Paraburkholderia fungorum: one gene and its partner. The protein of the gene in region 1 interacts with the protein of each later gene in a pairwise test. Links are inferred from orthologs where the notes say so. Each region holds a gene or a part of one and is shown in the gene's direction. Other genes may lie near its edges.

The links. The genes of interacting proteins can lie anywhere in the genome.
Region 2: the proteins of ndk (region 1) and BLS41_RS15535 interact in binary tests that used the Escherichia coli proteins (3 or more experiments, as listed by UniProt). The link is inferred for Paraburkholderia fungorum from one-to-one orthologs.

The regions. Positions count from the first base shown.
Region 1 is NZ_FNKP01000001.1:2,498,695-2,503,821, reverse strand. The notes cover bases 1,212-4,006. They hold ndk (nucleoside-diphosphate kinase), read left to right. Parts: upstream 1,212-2,293; coding sequence 2,294-2,719; downstream 2,720-4,006. Other genes in these bases: rlmN (dual-specificity RNA methyltransferase RlmN), read left to right, coding at 2,880-4,006; BLS41_RS10970 (Bax inhibitor-1/YccA family protein), read right to left, coding at 1,293-1,991. In the rest of the region: outer membrane protein assembly factor BamC, read left to right, coding at 1-389; BLS41_RS10975 (MBL fold metallo-hydrolase), read left to right, coding at 397-1,170; more of rlmN, read left to right, coding at 4,007-4,031; BLS41_RS10955 (helix-turn-helix domain-containing protein), read left to right, coding at 4,241-5,127. UniProt on the Escherichia coli protein: Major role in the synthesis of nucleoside triphosphates other than ATP. The ATP gamma phosphate is transferred to the NDP beta phosphate via a ping-pong mechanism, using a phosphorylated active-site intermediate.
Region 2 is NZ_FNKP01000001.1:3,499,956-3,505,090, forward strand. The notes cover bases 1,402-4,204. They hold BLS41_RS15535 (uracil-DNA glycosylase), read left to right. Parts: upstream 1,402-2,284; coding sequence 2,285-3,124; downstream 3,125-4,204. Other genes in these bases: trpC (indole-3-glycerol phosphate synthase TrpC), read left to right, coding at 1,402-1,586; BLS41_RS15530 (CYTH domain-containing protein), read left to right, coding at 1,625-2,251; BLS41_RS15540 (FMN-dependent NADH-azoreductase), read right to left, coding at 3,266-3,862; BLS41_RS15545 (M61 family metallopeptidase), read right to left, coding at 4,017-4,204. In the rest of the region: trpD (anthranilate phosphoribosyltransferase), read left to right, coding at 1-770; more of trpC, read left to right, coding at 801-1,401; more of BLS41_RS15545, read right to left, coding at 4,205-5,135. UniProt on the Escherichia coli protein: Excises uracil residues from the DNA which can arise as a result of misincorporation of dUMP residues by DNA polymerase or due to deamination of cytosine.

The DNA.
Region 1 (5,127 bases):
ATGCGCATCCGGCTGCCGCTCCGGCCACGATCGACCAGAGCGCGGGTACGTCGACGCTCGATCTGCAGGAGTCGTTTGACCGTGCGTGGCTGCGTGTTGGCCTCGCGCTCGACCGCACCAACTTCACGGTGGACAACCGCGATCGCGCGAAGGGCATCTATTACGTGCGCTACGCCGATTCCATGCAGGAACTGAAGAAGGAAGGCCTGTTCGGCAAGCTGTTCTACAGCGGCAATACGGCGAAGAAGCCGGCTCAGGAATTCCTCGTCAACGTGCGCTCCAAGGGCGACGCTGTGACGCAGGTGGCGGTGCTCGACGCGAACGGTCAGGTCGATAATTCGTCCGACGCGCAGCGCATCGTGTCGTTGCTTCACGCTCAACTGAACTAAGCGAGCCGTGCGGTTCGCCAGTCTCGGCAGCGGCAGTGAAGGTAATGCTTTGCTGGTGGAAGCGCAAAGCGGCGCGACCACCACGCGCGTTCTGCTCGATTGCGGGTTTTCGGGCAAAGAAGTCGAGCGGCGCCTTGCGCGGCTCGGCACGAGCGTCGAAGGTCTCGACGCTATTCTGATCACGCATGAACATAGCGACCACATTGGCAGCGCGCTGACGCTGGCGCGCAAGTGGTCGATTCCGCTTTACATGAGCTGGGGCACCGCCCGCGCGGTGGGTGCCGACGAAGCCGATGTCGATCTGCAAGTGCTGTGGGGCGACGAGGCGGTGTCGATCGGCGACCTCAGCATTCTTCCCTACACCGTCCCTCACGACGCCCGCGAACCGTTGCAATACGTGTTTTCGAATGGTGCGAGCCGGCTCGGCGTGTTGACCGACGTCGGCACGTCCACGCCACATATCAGCACAGTGTTGAGCGGTTGCGACGCGTTGGTGCTCGAGTGCAATCACGATGTGCGGATGCTGGCCGGCAGCCGTTATCCGCAATCGTTGAAGGCGCGCATTGGCGGTAATCATGGGCATCTGAACAACGAAGCTGCCGCTGAAATTCTGGCTTCGCTCGATCGTTCGCGATTGCGTCATCTGGTTGCGGCGCATTTGAGTCAGCAGAACAATCTGCCGGAACTGGCGCAGGCTGCAATGGCGGGAGTGCTGGGCGCCGCGCCCACTGAGGTCGTGATCGCATCGCAGGATGACGGGTTTGCGTGGCTGAGCGTGTAGAAATCGGCTGATCGGTGTGTCTATGCCGCGAGCGTGAGCGACATAAAAAAAGCCCATAACGAGCAATCGTTATGGGCTTTTTTTCGGCTGGCTGGCGCATTGCGCGCCACGCCGGATAAAACTTAGTTGCGGTTGCCGCCGAAAATGCCGAGCAGCGCGAGCAGGTTGACGAACACGTTATACAGATCCAGATAAATCGCGAGCGTCGCGGTGATGTAATTTGTCTCGCCGCCGTTCACGACGCGCTGGACGTCGAACAGGATGTACGCCGAGAAAATCACGATCGCCATGACCGACACGGTGAGCATCAGCGCCGGCAATTGCAGGAAGATATTCGCAACCGACGCGAGGATCAGCACGATCACGCCCATGAACAGCCACTTGGCGAGACCTGAAAAGTCGCGCTTGCTGACCGTTGCAATGGTTGCCATCGACGCGAAGATCACACCAGTGCCACCGAACGCGAGCATGATCAGCGATGGGCCGTTCGAAAAACCGAGCACGAAGCTCAGGATGCGCGACAGCATCAGGCCCATGAAGAACGTGAAGCCAAGCAGCACGAAGACGCCGGCGGAGCTGTCTTTGGTTTTCTGAATTGCGAACATGAAACCGAAAGCGATGGCGAAGAACGCCAGCATGCTCATTGCCGGGCTGGTGGCAGCGAACAGCGAGAAGCCCGTGGCAAGGCCGACCCATGCGCCGAGTACCGTCGGAATCATCGACAGTGCGAGCAGCCAGTAGGTGTTCCGTAGCACACGGTTGCGCGTTTCGGCCGTGCTGACCGCGCCATTGCGGCCAAAGCTGTACGGATGATCGTTCATGGTTTCTCCTTACCTCAGGAAGCGTGTTGCGTGACAGTGGTACAGCGACTTGTGCAGCATTTTTGTGTAGCGTTGGCCGGAATCTTGCGCCGCAAGGCGCGGGCCGTTCAAACCTAAGATTAGTGCGGAAGCAGGGAGTTTCAATACCCTGAAAATGTCTACAAGGCCTACGCTACCAGTATTTTGAAACTCGTGCTGGACACCTTTCATTATTGAAAGGGTTCAATCGCAATCATACACGGGAACATGCTACAATAGCGGATTCATTTGAATCTGTAACCTCTTAATTTTTTGGAGTTTTTATGGCGATCGAACGCACCCTGTCGATTATCAAGCCGGACGCAGTGGCCAAGAATGTGATCGGCCAGATCTACAGCCGTTTCGAAAACGCTGGTCTGAAGATCGTGGCATCGCGCATGGTTCAACTGTCGCGCGCTGACGCAGAGAAGTTCTACGCTGTGCACGCTGCACGTCCGTTCTTCAAGGACCTCGTCGAATTCATGATCTCGGGCCCGGTCGTCATTCAGGCTCTGGAAGGCGAAAACGCAATCCTGAAGCACCGCGACCTGATGGGTGCAACCGACCCGAAGAAGGCGGAAAAGGGCACGATCCGCGCTGACTTCGCCGACAGCATCGATGCAAACGCTGTTCACGGTTCGGACGCAGCGGAAACGGCAGCAGTCGAAATCGCGTTCTTCTTCCCGGAAGTGAACGTCTACTCGCGTTAAGCCGTTTTTTGCCCGGCGGTTCGTGTAGCCGAGTCGTTTTATCGCACGAATCGCCTGGCAAAGTAGTAAGGTAAAAGCAGCAGGAATGGGCGCGAACGGCATTGCGTTCATGCAGCTTGTTGCATGAACGTAGTCTCGCACTGAAATGGCAGGATTCGATATGACGAGCAGTCCAACCGTCAACCTTCTCGACCTCGACGCCCAAGGGCTTGTCGCCTACTGCGACAGCCTGGGCGAGAAGCCGTTTCGCGCCAAGCAATTGCAGCGCTGGATTCACCAGTACAACGCTGCCGACTTCGACGGCATGACCGATCTCGCGAAGTCCTTGCGCGAAAAGCTCAAGGGGCGCGCCACGATCTCGATGCCGGGTATTGTCAGCGACAATATTTCTTCCGACGGCACACGCAAGTGGCTGGTCGACGTCGGTAACAGTAACGCGGTTGAAACCGTTTACATCCCCGAAGAAACGCGCGGTACGTTGTGCGTGTCGTCGCAGGCGGGGTGTGCGGTCAATTGCCGTTTCTGTTCCACCGGCAAGCAGGGCTTCTCCCGTAATCTCAGCACTGGCGAAATCATTGGCCAATTGCGCATGGCCGAATTTGCGCTGCGTGCGTCGCGCGGTCTGGCGGGCGGTCGCGCCAATGGCGGCGACGGCAAGGGTGAGCGTGTCGTCACGAACGTCGTGATGATGGGCATGGGCGAGCCGCTGCTCAATTACGACGCGGTCGTGCCGGCCATGCGACTGATGCTCGACGACAACGCGTACGGCCTGTCGCGCCGGCGCGTCACGCTGTCCACATCGGGTGTCGTGCCGATGATGGATCGTCTTGGCGCAGATCTGCCGGTAGCGCTTGCGGTTTCGCTGCATGCGCCTACCGATCCGCTGCGCGACATGCTGGTGCCGCTGAACAAGAAGTATCCGTTGCGTGAATTGATGGCGGCGTGTCAGCGCTATCTCAAAGTTGCGCCACGCGATTTCATTACGTTTGAATATTGCATGCTCGACGGCGTGAACGACAGCGAAGCGCAAGCGCGCGAACTGCTGGCCGTTACACGCGACGTGCCGTGCAAATTCAATCTGATCCCGTTTAATCCGTTCCCCGAGTCGGGCCTTCTCCGCTCGAAGAACGAACAGATCAAGCGGTTTGCGCAGGTGCTGATGGACGCGGGCGTCGTCACCACAGTGCGTAAAACACGCGGCGATGATATCGACGCTGCCTGCGGTCAGCTGGCTGGTGCGGTGCAAGACCGCACACGCCTTGCTGAACGCACCGGGAAGGCAGCGAAGGTTATCGAGGTTCGCGCCGTGTAATCGCGCGGTATGGAAGGGGGCGGTCGTGATGACTTCACGGGCGCGCAAAAGCCCTTCATGCCTGCGTCGATTGAAAAGAAAGTTTGCAGAAGCGATCGGAAGCGGCACACAAGGCCGCACATTTTGTTATAAACGGTCTGCGATTCGGGCGCGAGGCTTTAGTCCGTCCGGGTTGCACGTAAAGAAGAATCGACGCGAAAGGATTTGGGATGAGTGAGCCGCAGCACCCGCAGCCGCAGGACACAGAGACACACGAAGGCCATCCGGCGCCGGTCGCGCGGGCGGTGGTGCAGCCTGTTGTGCAGCCGGGTATGGATTCGTTGGCGGCAGTTGGCGCGCGCTTGACCCAGTTGCGTGAATCGAAGGGCTGGACGATCGAAGATGTATCGGCGCGCCTGAAAGTATCGGTCGTCAAGTTGCGCGCGCTCGAGTCGGGCGACATCAGCCATTTGCCGGACACGACGTTCGCGCTCGGCGTGGTGCGCAGCTATGCGAAGATGCTCGGCGCCGATCCCGCGCCGTTCACTCAGGCGTTGCGTCGCGAGAAGGGCGTACCTGCACCGGATCTGTCGATGCCGGCGTCGTCGGGTAAAGATTTGCCGCGTGGCAAGGTGTCGTTGTCGCTCGGCGGTAGTGGTCAGAAAAGCCGTTCGTGGCTGTGGGGCGTGGCGGCGGTCGTGGTTGCTGTGATCGCGCTCGCCATGTGGCATACCAACGGCGGCGATTCGTCGGCGTGGCTGGCACGTTTGAAGGCGAGCGCAAACGGGGCGGCGGGTAGTGCGACCGCTGCATCGGGCGCGGTGGTTCAGGGGCAACCGGCAGCTTCCGACGCAGTGGTGGCTCAGGAAGGTGCATCGGCTCCTGATACGCAGGCGGCAGAGGGCAGCCCGGCTTCGGCCGTGCCGATGCCGGCGCCGCTGGGTACGGATAGCGCGCCTTCGTCGGCGCCTGCGGTGACGGCAATGACGGCGGTAACGCCCAAGGCGGGCTCGCAGGCTGCGGCGGCACAAAGCGTGAGTGCGCCTGCCGTAGCGGCAGCAGCTTCTGCAGCGGTCACAGCGGCGCCTGACGCGGGCGAGGCAATCGTCGCGGTGCG
Region 2 (5,135 bases), 1.0 Mb from region 1 along the record:
ACGGCGCGCACACCTTCAACATTTCCACGGCGACGATGTTCGTCACGGCCGCGGCTGGCGCGAAAGTCGCGAAGCACGGCGGCCGCAGCGTGTCGAGCAAGTCGGGCAGCGCCGACGTGCTCGAAGAACTCGGCGTGAATATCGATCTGCAACCGGACCAGGTCGCGGCGTCGATTGCGGAAACCGGCATGGGCTTCATGTTCGCGCCGAACCATCACCCCGCGATGAAAAACATCGCACCGGTGCGCCGCGAACTCGGCGTGCGGACCATCTTCAACATTCTCGGCCCGCTGACCAACCCGGCCGGCGCGCCGAACCAGTTGATGGGCGTGTTCCACGGCGACCTCGTCGGCATTCAGGTTCGCGTGATGCAGCGCCTCGGCGCGAAGCACGTGCTGGTGGTGTACGGCATGGACGGCATGGACGAGGTGTCGCTCGGCGCGGCTACGCAGGTCGGCGAATTGCGCGACGGCGAGATTTTCGAGTACGAGATTCACCCGGAAGATTTCGGCATGCAGATGGTATCGAACCGTTCGCTGAAAGTGGCCGACGCGAGCGAATCGAAAGCGATGCTGCTCGACGCGCTCGACAACAAACCGGGCGTCGCGCGCGAAATCGTCACGCTGAACGCGGGCACGGCGCTGTATTCGGCGAACGTGGCGTCGTCGATTGCGGACGGCATCCAGTTGGCGCGCGAAGCGATCGCGAGCGGCAAGGCTCGCGCGAAAGTCGACGAGTTGGTCCGCTTCAGCCAGCAATTCAAGAAGTGATCCACCAGTCATCAACGTAGCGAGACACTTATGAGCGACATCCTCGACCGCATCATCGCGGTCAAACGCGAAGAAGTTCGCGCGGCCGAACAGAGCGCGCCGCTTGAAGAACTGCGCCTCGAAGCGTCGTCGCGCGATATCCGCGATTTCGTCGGCGCATTGCGCGCCAAACACGCCGCCGGCCTGGCCGCGGTGATTTCCGAAGTGAAGAAGGCAAGCCCGTCGAAAGGCGTGTTGCGCGAAAACTTCGTGCCGGCCGAGATCGCGCGTTCGTACGAGAAGCACGGCGCAGCCTGTCTGTCCGTGCTGACCGACGTGCAATTCTTCCAGGGCAGCGTCGCGTATCTGCAGGAAGCGCGCGCGGCTTGCAATCTGCCGGTGCTGCGCAAGGACTTTATCGTCGATCCGTATCAGATCGTCGAAGCCCGCGCGATGGGCGCCGACGCGATCCTGCTGATCGCCGCCGCGCTCGACACCTCGCAAATGCAGGACCTCGAAGCGCTTGCTCATTCGCTGGGCCTGGCCGTGCTGGTCGAAGTGCACGACAGCCGCGAGCTGCAGGAAGCGCTCACGCTGAAAACGCCGCTGATCGGCATCAACAACCGTAATCTGCGCACGTTCGAAACGTCGATCGACACGACCATCGGCATGCTCGAATCGATTCCCGACGACCGGATCGTCGTCACGGAATCGGGCATTCTGGCGCGCGCCGATGTCGAGCGTTTGCGTGCGATGAACGTGCACACGTTCCTCGTCGGCGAGGCGTTCATGCGCGCGGACGAGCCGGGCGTGGAACTTGCGCGGATGTTTTTCTGATCACGGTTTAGCGAACAGCGAACGCAGCGGAGCAGTACATGGGCATGGAACGCGAAATCAAACTGGCATTGCCGGTTGAGCAGGTGCAATCGGCAGCGCAATGGTTCGTCGCGCGGACAAAAGTCGATGGGCAGCCGGTCAAGCTGGTGAACATTTACTTCGACACGCCGCAGCTCACGCTGGCAAGCTCGAAAAGCGCGCTGCGTCTGCGTCAGACGCCGGACGGCTGGTTGCAAACATTCAAAACCGTGGGTCAGGCGAAAGACGGTTTGCATAGCCGGCACGAGTGGGAAATGCCGGTCGCCGGTCAAAAGCTGGAGATCGACGCGTTGCTGCGCGAATGCGACGAACCCGCTGCCGCTGACGCGTTGCGTCAGGCGGCCCCCGCGTTGATCGAATTGTTCCGCACGAATTTCACGCGGACGCTGTGGCATGTCGAATTCGACGGCTCGGAAATCGAAGCTGCGATCGACCAGGGCGATGTGCTCGCCGAAGTAAATGGCGAAAACCGTCGCGCGCCGATTTCGGAAGTCGAACTGGAACTGAAGTCCGGCGACGAAGCTGCGCTCCACTCGCTCGCGGCGGAACTCGGCAAGCAAGTCAAAGGCCTCGCGCCCGACAACGTCAGCAAGGCGCAGCGCGGGTATCAGTTGCGGGCCGGTTGAGCCGGACCGCGTTTGCTGCGACACTCCCCCGCCATGACCTCCGCCTCCCGTACCCGCTCCAGTTCGTCGCAAGCTTCCTTGTTCGACGACGCCTCCGCCGCGCCGGCCAATGCAGATGCGCAACCGCAGTCGTCTGCGGCCGCTGGTTCGCCGCCGCCCACGCTCGAAGCCCAATTCGCCGCGCTGCCGCCCGCTTGGCGCGCGCATCTGAAGCCGTTCATCGACAGCGATGCGTACGCGCCGCTGTGCCGTTTCGTCGACGGTGAGCGCGCGGCCGGCAAAACCGTTTATCCCGCCGATGTTTTCCGCGCGCTGCGCCTGACCAGCCCCGACGAAGTGAAAGTGGTGATCCTTGGCCAGGACCCGTATCACGGCGAAGATCGCGGCACGCCGCAAGCGCACGGACTCGCGTTTTCCGTCGCGCCGAACGTGCGCACGCCGCCGTCGCTGCGCAACATCTTCAAGGAAATCGCCGCGACTCTCGGCCACGAAACGCCGCGCCACGGTTGTCTCGACACGTGGGCCAAACAGGGTGTGCTGCTGCTGAACACAGTGCTGACCGTCGAACGCGATAGCGCGGCGAGTCACGCGAAACGCGGCTGGGAAAAATGCACGGACACGCTGATCCACGAACTGGCGATGCGTCACGACGGCCTCGTGTTCATGCTGTGGGGCGCGCATGCGCAGGCCAAGCGCGCGCTGCTCGGCGGGAAATCGCATTACGTGCTGGAGGCGCCGCATCCGTCGCCGCTGTCGGCGCACCGAGGCTTTCTCGGCTGCGGGCATTTTGTGAAGGCTAACGACTATCTCGTCGAGCATGGCCGTCAGCCAATCGACTGGCGTCTGCCCGACGAAGCGCAAATGCTCGCGTAACTGCACCTTCGCGAAACCCAGCCCGGCACCCATCGCGCCGCAAAAACAAAACGCCACGAATTCACATTCGTGGCGTTTTTTCATTCAACCGCAAATCGAACGCCGTCCGCCGCGTCGACGCGCCGGCCGGTGGATCAGAACTTACGCGGCGGCGATCGCTTCACGCGCGGCAGCCAGAGCGGCGCCAGCAGCGTCCGGGCCCATGTTCAGGCCTTCAGCGTAGATGAAGTTCACATCGGTCATGCCGAGGAAGCCGAGGAAGCTCGTCAGATACGGCGTCTGGCTGTCGTTCGGCGTGCCGAGATACTTGCCACCGCGTGCCGACACGACGTAGACCTTCTTGCCCTTCACGAGACCTTCCGGGCCGTTCGCCGTGTACTGGAACGTGATGCCGGCACGCGCGATGAAGTCGAAGTACGTCTTCAGTTGCGACGAGATGCCGAAGTTGTACATCGGTGCGCCGATCACGACGATGTCGGCGGCTTGCAGTTCGGCGATCAGCGCTTCGCTGCGGGCAGCGATCGCAGCCTGTTCGGCCGTGCGCTGGTCTGCCGGCGTGAAGAACGCGCCGAGCACGGCGTCGTCCAGATGCGGCAGCGGCTCAGCTTGCAGATTGCGGACGACGACTTGCGCGCCCGGATTCGATTGTTGCAGCTTTGCGGTCAGCTCGTTGACGAGCAGCGTCGAGTTCGCGCCTTGCGAGCGGGCTGCCGAGTTGATTTGCAGGATCGTGGTCATGGTTGACTCCAGAGTGGGGCGCGCAGTGTTGCGCGAGTGGAGCCATTGTGTTTTTTTACCGATCCGGGAAAAAGCCATCCGGCGGCGACGGATTGTTGCACTGGTAGGACAATCCGCCGCCGTCGCCGCTAATGAATAGCGGCCGGAATGACGGTCAGCTTGCCAGCCACGCGTCGCGAGCCTTGCGCGCCGCCGCCCGTTTGTCGCTGACGGCGAGCTTGTAGCGCTGTACTTCAGGCCCGTCCAGCTTGACTTGTGCGGTACGCAGCTCGTCGCGGCGGAACGCGTGAATCTCCACTTTCGCACCCGGCTGATAACGCGACAGCAGTCCGTCAAGATTCGAGCCGGTCACGCGCAGGCCGTCGAGCGCGATCAGCACGTCGCCCGCCGACAGCCCGGCTTTTTGTGCGGCGCTGCCTTCGTGGACAGCGGCCAGCGTGCAATCCGCGCCGCCGCGCAGACGCGCGCCGAGCGTCGGCTTGCCGCTCTTGTCGAACTCAGGCGTCAGCGAAACGCCGAGCGGTGCGAGCAATGTGTCGAGCGGCAGATCGCGCGTGCCGTGCACGCCTTCGGCGAACAGTTCGCCGAGCTCCGCGCCGGTTGCTTCGGCGAACAGCGCCTCGATCTCGCTTTCTTCGACGCCGACCGGCTTGCCGCGATAGAAGTCGCGGCCAAAGCGCTGCCACAGCAGACGCATCACGTCATCGAGCGATTTGCGGTTGTTGGTTTGCGCGCGAATCGTCAGATCGAATGCGAGCGCGACCAGCGAGCCTTTCGTGTAATAGCTGACGATCGCGTTCGGCGCGTTTTCATCCTGCCGATAGTATTTGACCCACGCGTCGAACGAGCTTTCGGCGACGGTCTGCTTCAGACGGCCGCTGCCGCGCTGCACGCCGCCCACCACCTTGCCGAGCAGGCCGAAATAGTCGTCCTGCGAGATCAGGCCGCTACGCACGAGGATCAGGTCGTCGTAATAAGACGTGAAGCCTTCGAACAGCCACAGCAGCGACGTGTAGTTTTCGACGCTCAGGTCGTACGGCGCGAACACGGCGGGCTTGATACGCTTCACGTTCCACGTGTGGAAGTATTCGTGGCTGCACAGGCCGAGGTAAGTCCGGTAGCCTTCGCTGGCGGCGTCGCGGCCCTGCACCGGCAGGTCGCCGCGATTGCAGATCAGCGCGGTGGATGCGCGATGCTCCAGCCCGCCGTACCCATCGGTCACGGCTTGCGTCATGAACACATAGCGGTCGACCGGCGCTTTCTTCGTCTTCGG